One region of the Neomoorella thermoacetica genome, then DNA from elsewhere that is predicted to be linked to it. Evidence: riboswitches for the same ligand, from Rfam matches in the RefSeq annotation. Region 1 holds a riboswitch; each other region holds the start of a gene.
What was found. A riboswitch is a leader RNA that binds a small molecule or an ion and turns the genes downstream of it on or off. The one in region 1 is predicted to bind cobalamin.
Positions count from the first base shown of each region.

Region 2: it holds a riboswitch for cobalamin, as region 1 does, so the genes downstream of both, thiC (phosphomethylpyrimidine synthase ThiC) here and MOTHE_RS13675 (S-layer homology domain-containing protein) in region 1, are expected to answer to the same signal.
Region 3: it holds a riboswitch for cobalamin, as region 1 does, so the genes downstream of both, MOTHE_RS01010 (ECF transporter S component) here and MOTHE_RS13675 (S-layer homology domain-containing protein) in region 1, are expected to answer to the same signal.

Region 1 covers NZ_CP012369.1:1,401,398-1,404,693, reverse strand. Annotated here, with positions in the region: gene MOTHE_RS07035 (GerAB/ArcD/ProY family transporter) at 1-825, shown strand, start outside; cobalamin riboswitch at 854-1,121, shown strand; gene MOTHE_RS13675 (S-layer homology domain-containing protein) at 1,500-3,296, shown strand, end outside.
Region 2 covers NZ_CP012369.1:1,661,646-1,664,941, reverse strand. Annotated here, with positions in the region: gene MOTHE_RS08385 (IS1634 family transposase) at 1-106, opposite strand, end outside; gene MOTHE_RS08380 (hypothetical protein) at 821-1,000, shown strand; cobalamin riboswitch at 1,143-1,312, shown strand; gene thiC (phosphomethylpyrimidine synthase ThiC) at 1,558-2,856, shown strand; gene bzaB (B12 lower ligand biosynthesis ThiC-like protein BzaB) at 2,869-3,296, shown strand, end outside.
Region 3 covers NZ_CP012369.1:185,224-188,519, forward strand. Annotated here, with positions in the region: gene MOTHE_RS01000 (S-layer homology domain-containing protein) at 1-729, shown strand, start outside; gene MOTHE_RS01005 (AIR synthase related protein) at 826-1,602, opposite strand; gene MOTHE_RS01010 (ECF transporter S component) at 1,599-2,153, opposite strand; cobalamin riboswitch at 2,294-2,493, opposite strand; gene MOTHE_RS01015 (ammonium transporter) at 2,742-3,296, opposite strand, start outside.

The DNA.
Region 1 (3,296 bases):
TACGCCCTGTACTTGGCCGCCCTGGTGCTGCGTAACGTTATTGAATTATATAAGATGGCGATCTTGCCCCAGACGCCAATGGTTTTAGTCGCCGGAATTTTTGCCGGCCTGGCTGCCTACGCCATTCGCATAGGGATAGAAATCCCGGCGCGATTAAGCGAGCTCTTAATTCCTTTTGTTATTGTCGCCATTTTGGTTCTTACCGCCCTGGCGGAAGCTGTCCCGGGATTAGCCCACTGGGAAGCCCTCCTCCCGGTGATGGAAAGGGGGCCCCTGCCGGTCTTACGAGGGGTCTACCCGGCCTTTGTTTTTCCCTTCGGCGAAGCCGTCTTTTTTTTGGTCATTTTACCTTTTTTAACCGAACCCAGGAGAAACTTTCCCCCCTTCGCCCTGGCGGTAACCGTGGCAACATTGCTCACCACCCTGGTCCTGGTGCGTAACCTCATCGTCCTGGGTCCTTCCGAAACGGCGCGGATAAATTTCCCCAGCCTGATAGCCATTCAAATGATAAATATCGGTGACTTTTTGCAGCGGCTGGAACCGGTCATTATTTTCGTCTGGAGTTTTACTATATTGCTGAAACTGACTGTCGTCTACTATGTTTTTACCCTCGGCACAGCCCAGGTTTTCGGCCTCCGGGATTACCGTCCCCTGGTGCTGCCAGCCGGACTGTTAATAACCTTTTTAGCTATGAGCCTCTATGAGAATTTTTCCCAGATGTTAATTTTTGCCGGACGGGCCTTCCCCTTTTATTTTCTCCCTGCCTACCTGTTCTACCCCGCTTTATTGCTCCTGGTGGCTAAAATAAGAAAAATTAAAGGGTAAAGGAACCCGTTTCCCGGTTCAGATATTTTTAGTTTTTGGGGCAGGAATTCGATGGTTTTTGTAGAATAGAATATTATCACAACAAATATAACGCAAGCCACAAGGGAAGCCGGTGCAAGTCCGGCGCGGTCGCGCCACTGTGAGGGGGAGCGACCCCACAGCAGGCCACTGGTCCGGCATTCAGCAAGAGCCCTGCCGCTAACGGGTTGCGGTTAAAGGGACTGAGCGCCGGACTGGGAAGGCGTGGGGGAGCGGTGAGCCCGAGCCAGGATACCTGGTGCTTGTCGTCGTAAGTGGTGCTCCCTACGCAGGATGGGGAAGCAGTGTATCCCCCTGTTCATTTTGGAGCAGGGGTTTTAATTTGATAAGGGTAGGCGTCTGGTCCCGAGGGGCCAGGCTTAAATGCTGCCAGCCGGTCCGGCTAGGAGCTTCCAACAAGGAAATGCAACTGGAAGTTTACGATGCGCCGGGACCGGTAGCTGGACGGCCTATTCTAACCCACCCGGGGAGTTCGCAGGGAGGTGTTGGGATAAGGCCGCTTTTTGATGCTCCTTATTTGGTACGAAGATAACCCTATTTTCATGACTGTTTTTGCCTTTCGGGCATGTGCGGTTAGTTTAGTGAACGAAAAACCTGGATTTAGTAGGTATTTTTGTATAATGGAGGGTCTGACCATGTTCTTAAATGGTATGAAGAGGCGATTCCTGTCCTTGACGGTAATGATAAGCCTGCTCCTCGGCCTCCTTACGACATTTATAGGCCCCGTCTGGGTGGAGGCAGGTACCGTAGATTATAATGGTCTGGCTGCTAAAGCCATTCAATTTAATCAACAAGCTTTCTATAACGGCGAAAGGTTAAGCGCCTACGACGCCTACGTCCTCACCCTCGCCGGTGAAGACCTGGCAGCCTCAGACTGGGTTTACAATGGTAAATCCTTACAGCAATCGATACTTGACGCCGTTTATGCAACTATTGAGAGTCCCGCTACTGCGAAGACAAAAGATATTGCCTATGAGCTCCTGGCGGTCAAGGCGTGGGGATATAGTGATCTGGCCAGGAAGTTGGCGGCCATTTTGGCCGATAAGCAGGGCCCAAACGACTTCGACAATAATGTTTACAGCGATATGCCGGTTTTTGATGCCCTGGGCCGGGCCGGAGAATTCAGTGTGGTCAATGTTATTTACGCGCGTGAATATCTCCTTAACACCCAATGTACTACGGCGGGTGAAAATTATGGCGCGTGGGGCAGTACGTGGGGCACGGATTTCTACCCGGACTTTATGACCACCTGCCAGGCCATCCGGGCATTGACCTATCTGCCCAATGCCGCCGGTGACCAGCAGATCCAGGCCGCCATCACTAACGGCCTGGCCTACCTCCGGAAGTGGCAGCAACCTGATGGAAGTGTCTATACTACACAGCCGTGGCCTGACGACCCTGCAGTCGACACCGCCGAGCTGATTGTCACTCTGCAAAGATTAGATGTGGATCCAGCCACCTGGAAAAGCGCCCAGGGGATGACGCCCGTTGACTATATGGTGCAGCTAGCCCCCAATAGCGACGGGAGTTTCGGCACTACGAAGAACGCCCTTGATGCCACGGAATCCCTTTATGCTTATTTAATTCTGGAAGGAAGGGCCGGTTCTGTAGCTTCTCCGGGGCTGGCCATAACCCCGGCAACAGCCACCGTGAACGTCAATGGCCAACGGCAGTTTAAGGCCATAATGAATTATTTGAACGGCACGAGCAGCGACGTGACCCGGGATGCCGCCTGGTCGGTGGACAACGGCAACATTGCTGAAGTTGTTAACGGCCTGGCAACCGGCCTTCAAACCGGGCAGACTGTAGTTAGGGCTACATATAACGGCCTGGCGGCGACGGCCAGTCTCACTGTAACAGAGTCCGCAACGTCATCTACAGGGGGGTCCGGCGGCTGTACCGTCGATATTGCCGTGGTAGGCCGGAACGGCGAGCTTCTCTACGGCCCCGGTGCGGTCACGGTGAGTAAAGACGGTAGGTGGGGCCTGACGGCCCTTGGCGCCCTGGAGGCCACCGGCCTCCCCTATGAAGAAGCCGGCGGCTTCGTTAAAAGCATAGCCGGGCAGGCCAACAGCGGCATGAACGGCTGGATGTATAAGGTAAACGGCAGCGTACCCATGGTGAGCGCTTCCCAGGAAATCGTCCGGGACGGCGACCAGGTGATCTGGTGGTACAGTATGGACCTGAATTCCCCCGGCCCGACCTGGGACAGCTTGCTGAAAGGCAGTACGCCCGCCTCACCGGCAAATACGACACCGGCCGACCTGAAGGAGCAGAATAAAAAACTTCCCGCAGCCCTGCAAGCTCCCGATGCTGCCCTGGATGCCATGGGAAAAATCAACCAGTTGCTGGAATTGAAAGAAGATGCAGCGGAAATCGCGCCTTTAAGCGAAGTCAAAAAAGCCGTAGTAGTTACTGGTAGCGATAAAGCA
Region 2 (3,296 bases), 260 kb from region 1:
CTACGGCATCTATGATTTCTGCTATCTTCAGGACGTCACATAACCTGGAGATAAGGGCTGCGGGACCGGCCCGGAAGAAGCGCATATTATCCATGGCTACAGGCATCGAACATTCCTCCAGAATTCTCTTAGAGGAATGATTCGACACTGAATTAGAAATTCCTGGTTAGAAGATTCTCTCTACTTTTATTTCTTTCTGCACCCTATAAAAATTATTTTTGGGTTCCTCACTGGGTGCGGAATATGGGTTTTATAATACGCAGTTGATATTTCTTTCTTCCCACGGGAAATCCTGCTAATCTCATTAAAAAGCTCGATTGCAAATAATTGTTCCACCACCCCCCACGCCTAAAGTCCGGGAAATCTGCAGATATCTGCAGGGCCCAGGAATTTCGTTCTTGGCCACCCTGGGTCTCTATCTTACCGGAGAAAGCCGAGTGCCGTCACATTCATAGCAAAACGTCGAAAGACCTTACATCCCACCTATAGTCTCTCTCCTTTAGCTTAACAAATGTCCTTCAATGCTATAACTCCGTCAAAGAGGCTTTACAGGCTTTTGCTCGTGTGGGTTGGGTTTTAAAACGGTAGCGAAGTAATCATTTGATTATGGTTATAATAACTAACATGGCCCTATTTATGAGATTTAAAGATGCAGAGGGGCTATCGTATACGTTAATTCTCCTTGGACTTACTTCTATTAACTTAAGGTGGGAGTAAGGCAGTGCCGGTAGTGACGATATCTTCAAAAGGGCAGCTAATTATCCCTGCTGAAATCCGGAAATAACATACCATCAAGCAAGGGGACAAGTTTGAGGTGCGGGTGGCCGAGGGAAAGCTGGTATTAGTCCCCCTGAAGGAAAAGCCCTTCGTGCGTTTGTACGGGGCATTAAAGGGTGAAACCAACCTGGTCCGGTCACTGCAAGAAGAACATGCCAGGGAGACCGAAAAGGAAAACCGGCGGGTAGAGTTGCGGGTCGGCATAGGTGACCATCGACCATAGAGGAGTTTGAACATTTCTCCTATCACAGTGACATTTTCTCAGTCCGCTTACAGGGTGACAATATCACTGTCCGGTGACACATATTTTACAAAGGGCCTTTACAGAAAACAGGCGAACAATTATAATTTTAGAATAGAAAGTTGCATATGGTTACTTTTCAGGTGCCCGCAAGGGAGAATAGGGAACCGGGTGCGAATCCCGGACGGACCCGCCACTGTGAAGGTGAGCACTTGCCAGACCACTCCTTAATGGGGGAAGGGGCAAAGGTGTGATGATCCGAGTCAGGAGACCTGCCTGAAAAGTTTATGCCGCCCTCGCGGAAGGGGCGGGCGTAAGCATGGATGATGGTAAAGTCCACGCTGAGATATGGCGTGGACTTTATTTTTTATCAATCAAACAAAGGGAGAGGATGATTTATGGCATAGGTTCCTTGTGCATGGCTGTCATTGCAGGGTTTTACCCGGTCATCAAGAAAGCGAAAAAATACTGTGAAGAAGGCAAACATTGCGGCGTAAACCGCTGTTGGAGTTGCAAAAATACAGTGGGAGGGAGAATAGTTGAACCTGATAGAAAGCGCCCGGGCCGGCTTGATTACCCCCGAAATGGAGCAGGTGGCCGTTCAGGAGGGTGTAACTCCGGAATTCGTGAGGCAGGGTGTGGCTGATGGGACGATAGTCATCCTGCGCAATGCCCGCCGGCAGAACGTCACTCCAGTTGGTGTCGGTAAAGGGCTGAGGACAAAGGTCAGCGCCAGCGTCGGTTTGTACGGAGAGACGGGCGGTATTGATGTGGAGGTTGCCAAGATTAAAGCCGCCGTGGAAGCGGGAACGGACGCCATCATGGATCTGAGCGTCAGCGGGGACATCGAGGCCATGCTTGCGGAAACGCTGGCCGTTTCCCCCAAGCCCGTCGGTACCTTGCCCCTTTACCAGGCCATGGCCGAAGCCGGCAGAAAATACGGTTCTTCCGTTAACATGAGAGATGAAGACTTGTTTGATGTAATTGAACGCCACGCGGCCGCCGGGGTAGACTTTCTGGCCCTGCACTGCGGGACTACTATGAATATTGTAGAACGCGCCAGAAACGAGGGCCGGATCGATCCTCTGGTAAGCTACGGGGGTTCCCACCTGATCGGGTGGATGCTGGCGAACCGGAGGGAAAACCCCCTTTATGAACACTTTGACCGGGTTCTTGCGATTGCCCGGAAGTACGATGTTACCATCAGCTTTGCCGACGGCATGCGACCGGGATGCCTGGCCGATTCCCTGGATGGCCCCCAGGTGGAAGAGCTGGTTGTTTTGGGAGAGCTGGTCAGGCGGGCGAGGGAAGCCGGTGTACAGGTGATGGTAAAAGGGCCGGGTCATGTACCCTTGCAGCAACTAAAGGCGACGGTTGTCCTGGAAAAAAGTCTCTGCCACGGGGCGCCGTATTTTGTCTTCGGCCCCCTGGTAACAGATATCGCAATCGGTTATGACCATATCAATGCTGCTATCGGGGGTGCCTTGAGCGCCTGGGCGGGTGCGGAGTTTCTCTGTTATGTAACTGCCGCCGAACATGTGGGGATTCCGGATATTGACCAGGTCCGGGAGGGAGTGATTGCCGCTCGCATTGCCGCCCATGCCGCCGACCTGGCCAACGGCCTTACCTGTGCCCGGGAATGGGATCGGGAGCTTTCCCGGGCGAGAAAAGAACTGGACTGGAAGCGGCAGATTGCTCTCGCCATAGACCCCGAACGGGCGGGAAGGCTGAGAGAAGAAAGAAGCGACGCCGCGGCGGCGGGATGTGCCATGTGCGGTAAATACTGCGCCATGGAAATCGTATCCAGATACCTGGGCACAGCCAGACATACATGTTAGGGGGTAGGATAAATGAGCCAGGTTTTAGATGCCCGTGCTGGAAAAATTACTCCGGAAATGGAAAAAGTGGCGGCAGATGAAAAGGTGGATGTGGAATTTGTCCGGGCAGGGGTGGCGGAGGGGACTATTGTAATCCCCCGGAATACCAACCGGAAGGTCCTTAAACCCTGCGGTATCGGGAGGGGTTTACGTATCAAGGTGAATGCCCTGATCGGGACCTCCAGCGACCGGGATGACCGGCAAATGGAGATGCGGAAGATCGCTGCGGCCGAGGCGGCAGGGTGTGATTCCTTTATGGATTTAAGCACCGGCGGGGATATCGATGAGATGCGGCGGCTCACCCTTGCCCACGCCAGGGTTCCGGTAGGCAGCGTGCCCATTTATCAGGCAGCCATCGAAGCCATTGAAAAGCGGGGCAGTATTGTAGCGATGACGCCGGA
Region 3 (3,296 bases), 1.2 Mb from region 1:
ATAAAATATGAAGAGCGGCAGGGGTTGGACCGGGACCTCCTAGGCGTTTACCAGGTGAAAAGCGATGGTTCTCTGGTTTACCTCGGCGGTCATGGGGTGGACGGGAGTCCCTACCTGGAATTTTCGTTACCGGGTGATGGCAGTTATGCCGTTTTGGAGTACCGGGCTGATTTTGCCGACCTGGCGGGCCACTGGGCGGCCAGGGATGTCCAGGTCATGGCGGCCAGGCATATCGCCGCCGGCGTGGGCGAGGGGCGGTTTGAGCCCGACCGAGACATTACCCGGGCCGAATTTACGAGCCTCCTGCAGCGGGTCCTGGGCCTGCCGGTAAAAGGAACGGTAACCGGCTTTAGCGATGTGCCGGCCGATGCCTGGTACGCTCCCTCCGTGGCCGCCGCCGTCCGGGCGGGGCTGGTGCACGGGTATGAGGATAGTACCTTTAAACCCGATAATCCGGTGACCAGGGCCGAGATGGCGGCCATGCTGGGCAACGCCCTGGCCTTGCAGGGCCTGGCCGTGAAGGTGGAGCCTGGTCAGGTAGAAGCCGTCCTGCAACCCTATCGGGACCAGGCGGCCGTACCTTCCTGGGCCCGGCCGGCCATGGCCGCGGCTGTGACGGCCGGTATTGTCGGCGGCCGCGAAGGCGGCCTGGCGCCCCTTGAGCGCGCCACCAGGGCCGAGGCCATAGTGATGCTTGAGCGGCTGATGGATAAAGCCGGCTGGAGATAGGCCCGTGGGTTGCCCCCTGCCCCTGCCGTGAAAGCGGCAGGGGCGTTTTTTCGCCCTGGAGAAAGCAAGTACCCTGGCGCCCCGTCGCTGTCCGGATTACCGGGACGCGGCGGGGCCCAGGGTACCCAGGAGGCAGAAGGGTTTTTCCGCCCGGCGCCCCGTGGTCTCCAGGGCGGCCCGGTCGCCGGCGGCGAGGATGCAGGTGGCAGGGCCGGCCGACTTTAGCAGGGCCGGCCCTGTGAGGCCCGGCCTCCAGTTGATTTGCAGCCCGTATAATGCGGCCAGGTCCCTGGCCTCGGCCAGGATGCCCCTGGAGCCGGCGGGGACGATTTCCCGGATGCCCGGCTGGTCAAGGAGCAGGCGCACGGTTTTCAGGTCTACGATTTCCGGGTCGTCGAGGAAGACCTCGGTTCCGACCTTGGGCCGTCCGAAGAGGGCCAGGGTATCGCCGGCAGCCAGGCGTCCCATTAACAGCTCTGCGGTTGTTGCCAGGCCGATGACGGTGATCCCTATCCCGGACTGGGTAGTAGGTATATTTTTTTCGCTGCTGCCGGTAAGGGTTTTCTCCGGGTCGATGCCCAGGACGCGCATCTCGTCGGCCACACCCTCCCGGATGGCCGCACCTGCAGGCTCCGGCTCGACACAGAGGGTGTTGACGACGCATACCGGCCAGGCACCTAACGCCAGGACTTCCATCAGGGCCACCCTGGCGGTAAAACGGCCCAGGACGTACCCGGGCACCCGCACCACGTCGGCTTCCTTGGGGCCGATGGCCCCGGCGGAGTCGCAGGCGATCACCAGGGATCTTTGCGCATCCAGGTCCAGGATGGTCAAGTCCCGGTAGCGGCGGGGGGAAAGGGTGGCCGGGGTCATTTGCCTTCACCTTTCCCCCGGCCGGCGGCATAGCTGGCGGGAAATACCCGGCGCAGGCTGGTGAAGGCCGTCGCGGCCAGGACGATGTTCAGGGCGGAAGCGATCAGCAGGGGCACCACCATGGCCAGGAAGAATGCTTTGCCGAACCCCGGCAGGGGGATGAACAGCGCCGGGAGTAAGAGACCGTTGAGGGCTATTCCCGCTGCTATCCCCAGCCAGGGGGAAAAGCGGTAGAAAATGGCAAAGAGGGCGACGACAGCGGCCATGCCGGCGGCAATAACCAGGTGGAGGGGCGGGGTGAGGGGGAACCCGGCGGTAAAGGCGGTGAGCAGGTGCCCCAGGGCTGCTATCAGGGCCCCGTCGGCGGGACCCAGGATGAGGGCGCCGAGAAAGCCGGGAAAAGAATCGAAGGCCGGGGTGCCGGTGATGCTGGGTATTTTTAGATTGGCGCCCACAGTTGACAGGGCGATGAGCATGGCCAGGGTGGCCAGGCGTCTGGCCGTCCAGCGGCTTGCCTTAACGGCCGGGGAGGAAAGTTCCGGTTTTGCCATGTTTGCTTCTCCTTTCTAAAGAAGATTTTGTCAGGGGCGAAATGGGGCCGGGCCACCCGCAACAAAAAAGTCCCCAGCCGTCTACCGGCTGGGGACTTTACCATCATCCCCGGTTGCTTCTCCCCTTTCCTGGCGAAGGTGAGAGGTCATATGGACAGGCAGGTCTCCTGGCTCGCGCTTCCTTGTTTAGCGATGCCTTCCCGGGAACTATCCCAGTGGCGTTATATCGCCAACTCCACGCTCACAGTGGCGGGACCGCGCCGGATCGCCGCCTGAAAAGGCGGTTACCGGACTTCCCTATTCTCCCCCTCCCGGGGGCACCTGTCCATTTTTTTCATATATGGTTGTCAATTATTAATATAATCCACCACCGGGCTTTTGGCAAGCCCTGTTTCCGAAAGTAAGCCCGGGAAAGACTTCCCGGGGGCAGGTAGCCGCACCCCCGCCTTTGGGTGTACTGGAACTCCAATCAATTGGTAGCTTACCTGATACAGATACCCTTATAAAACCACGGGACTAACCCTAGAAGAGATAAACAAGCCCCGCCGCTGTTCGATTACCGGGCCGCGACGGGGCTATGTTGTCCGTTTATTCCTGGCGGAAAAGACCGGTTCCGGCCGGGTTACCCTGGCTCACCATCCAATTTACCGCCAGTTCTCCCGGGGCGGTAACCCGTTTACCCTCTGCTACCTCCAGGGCTGCCAGGCCGGTGTCGGGATAGGCGCTTTCGCCGTGCTGGGAGAGATCCAGGCCGGCTTCCTCTTCCTCGGCTGTGACCCGCAGAGGTGTCAACAGGGAGACGACCTTGAGAATGCCGTAGGTCACTGCGGCGGTAAAGATCCAGGCCGCCGCCACGCCTACCACCTGTACCCCCAGCAAATGGGCGTTGCCGTAAAGCAGGCCGTCGGCCCCGGCGGGGTTCACGGCTTTGGTGGCAAAGATGCCGGTGGCAATGGCCCCCCAGGTACCGCCGACGCCGTGGCAGCCAAAGGCGTCCAGGGAATCGTCGTAGCCCAGTTTAACCTTGGCCACGGCCACTGACAGGCAACAAAGGGCGCCGCCGATACCGCCGATTACCAGGGCCGCCGGGGGAGTGACGAAACCGGCCGCCGGGGTGATGGCGACCAGGCCTGCCACCGCGCC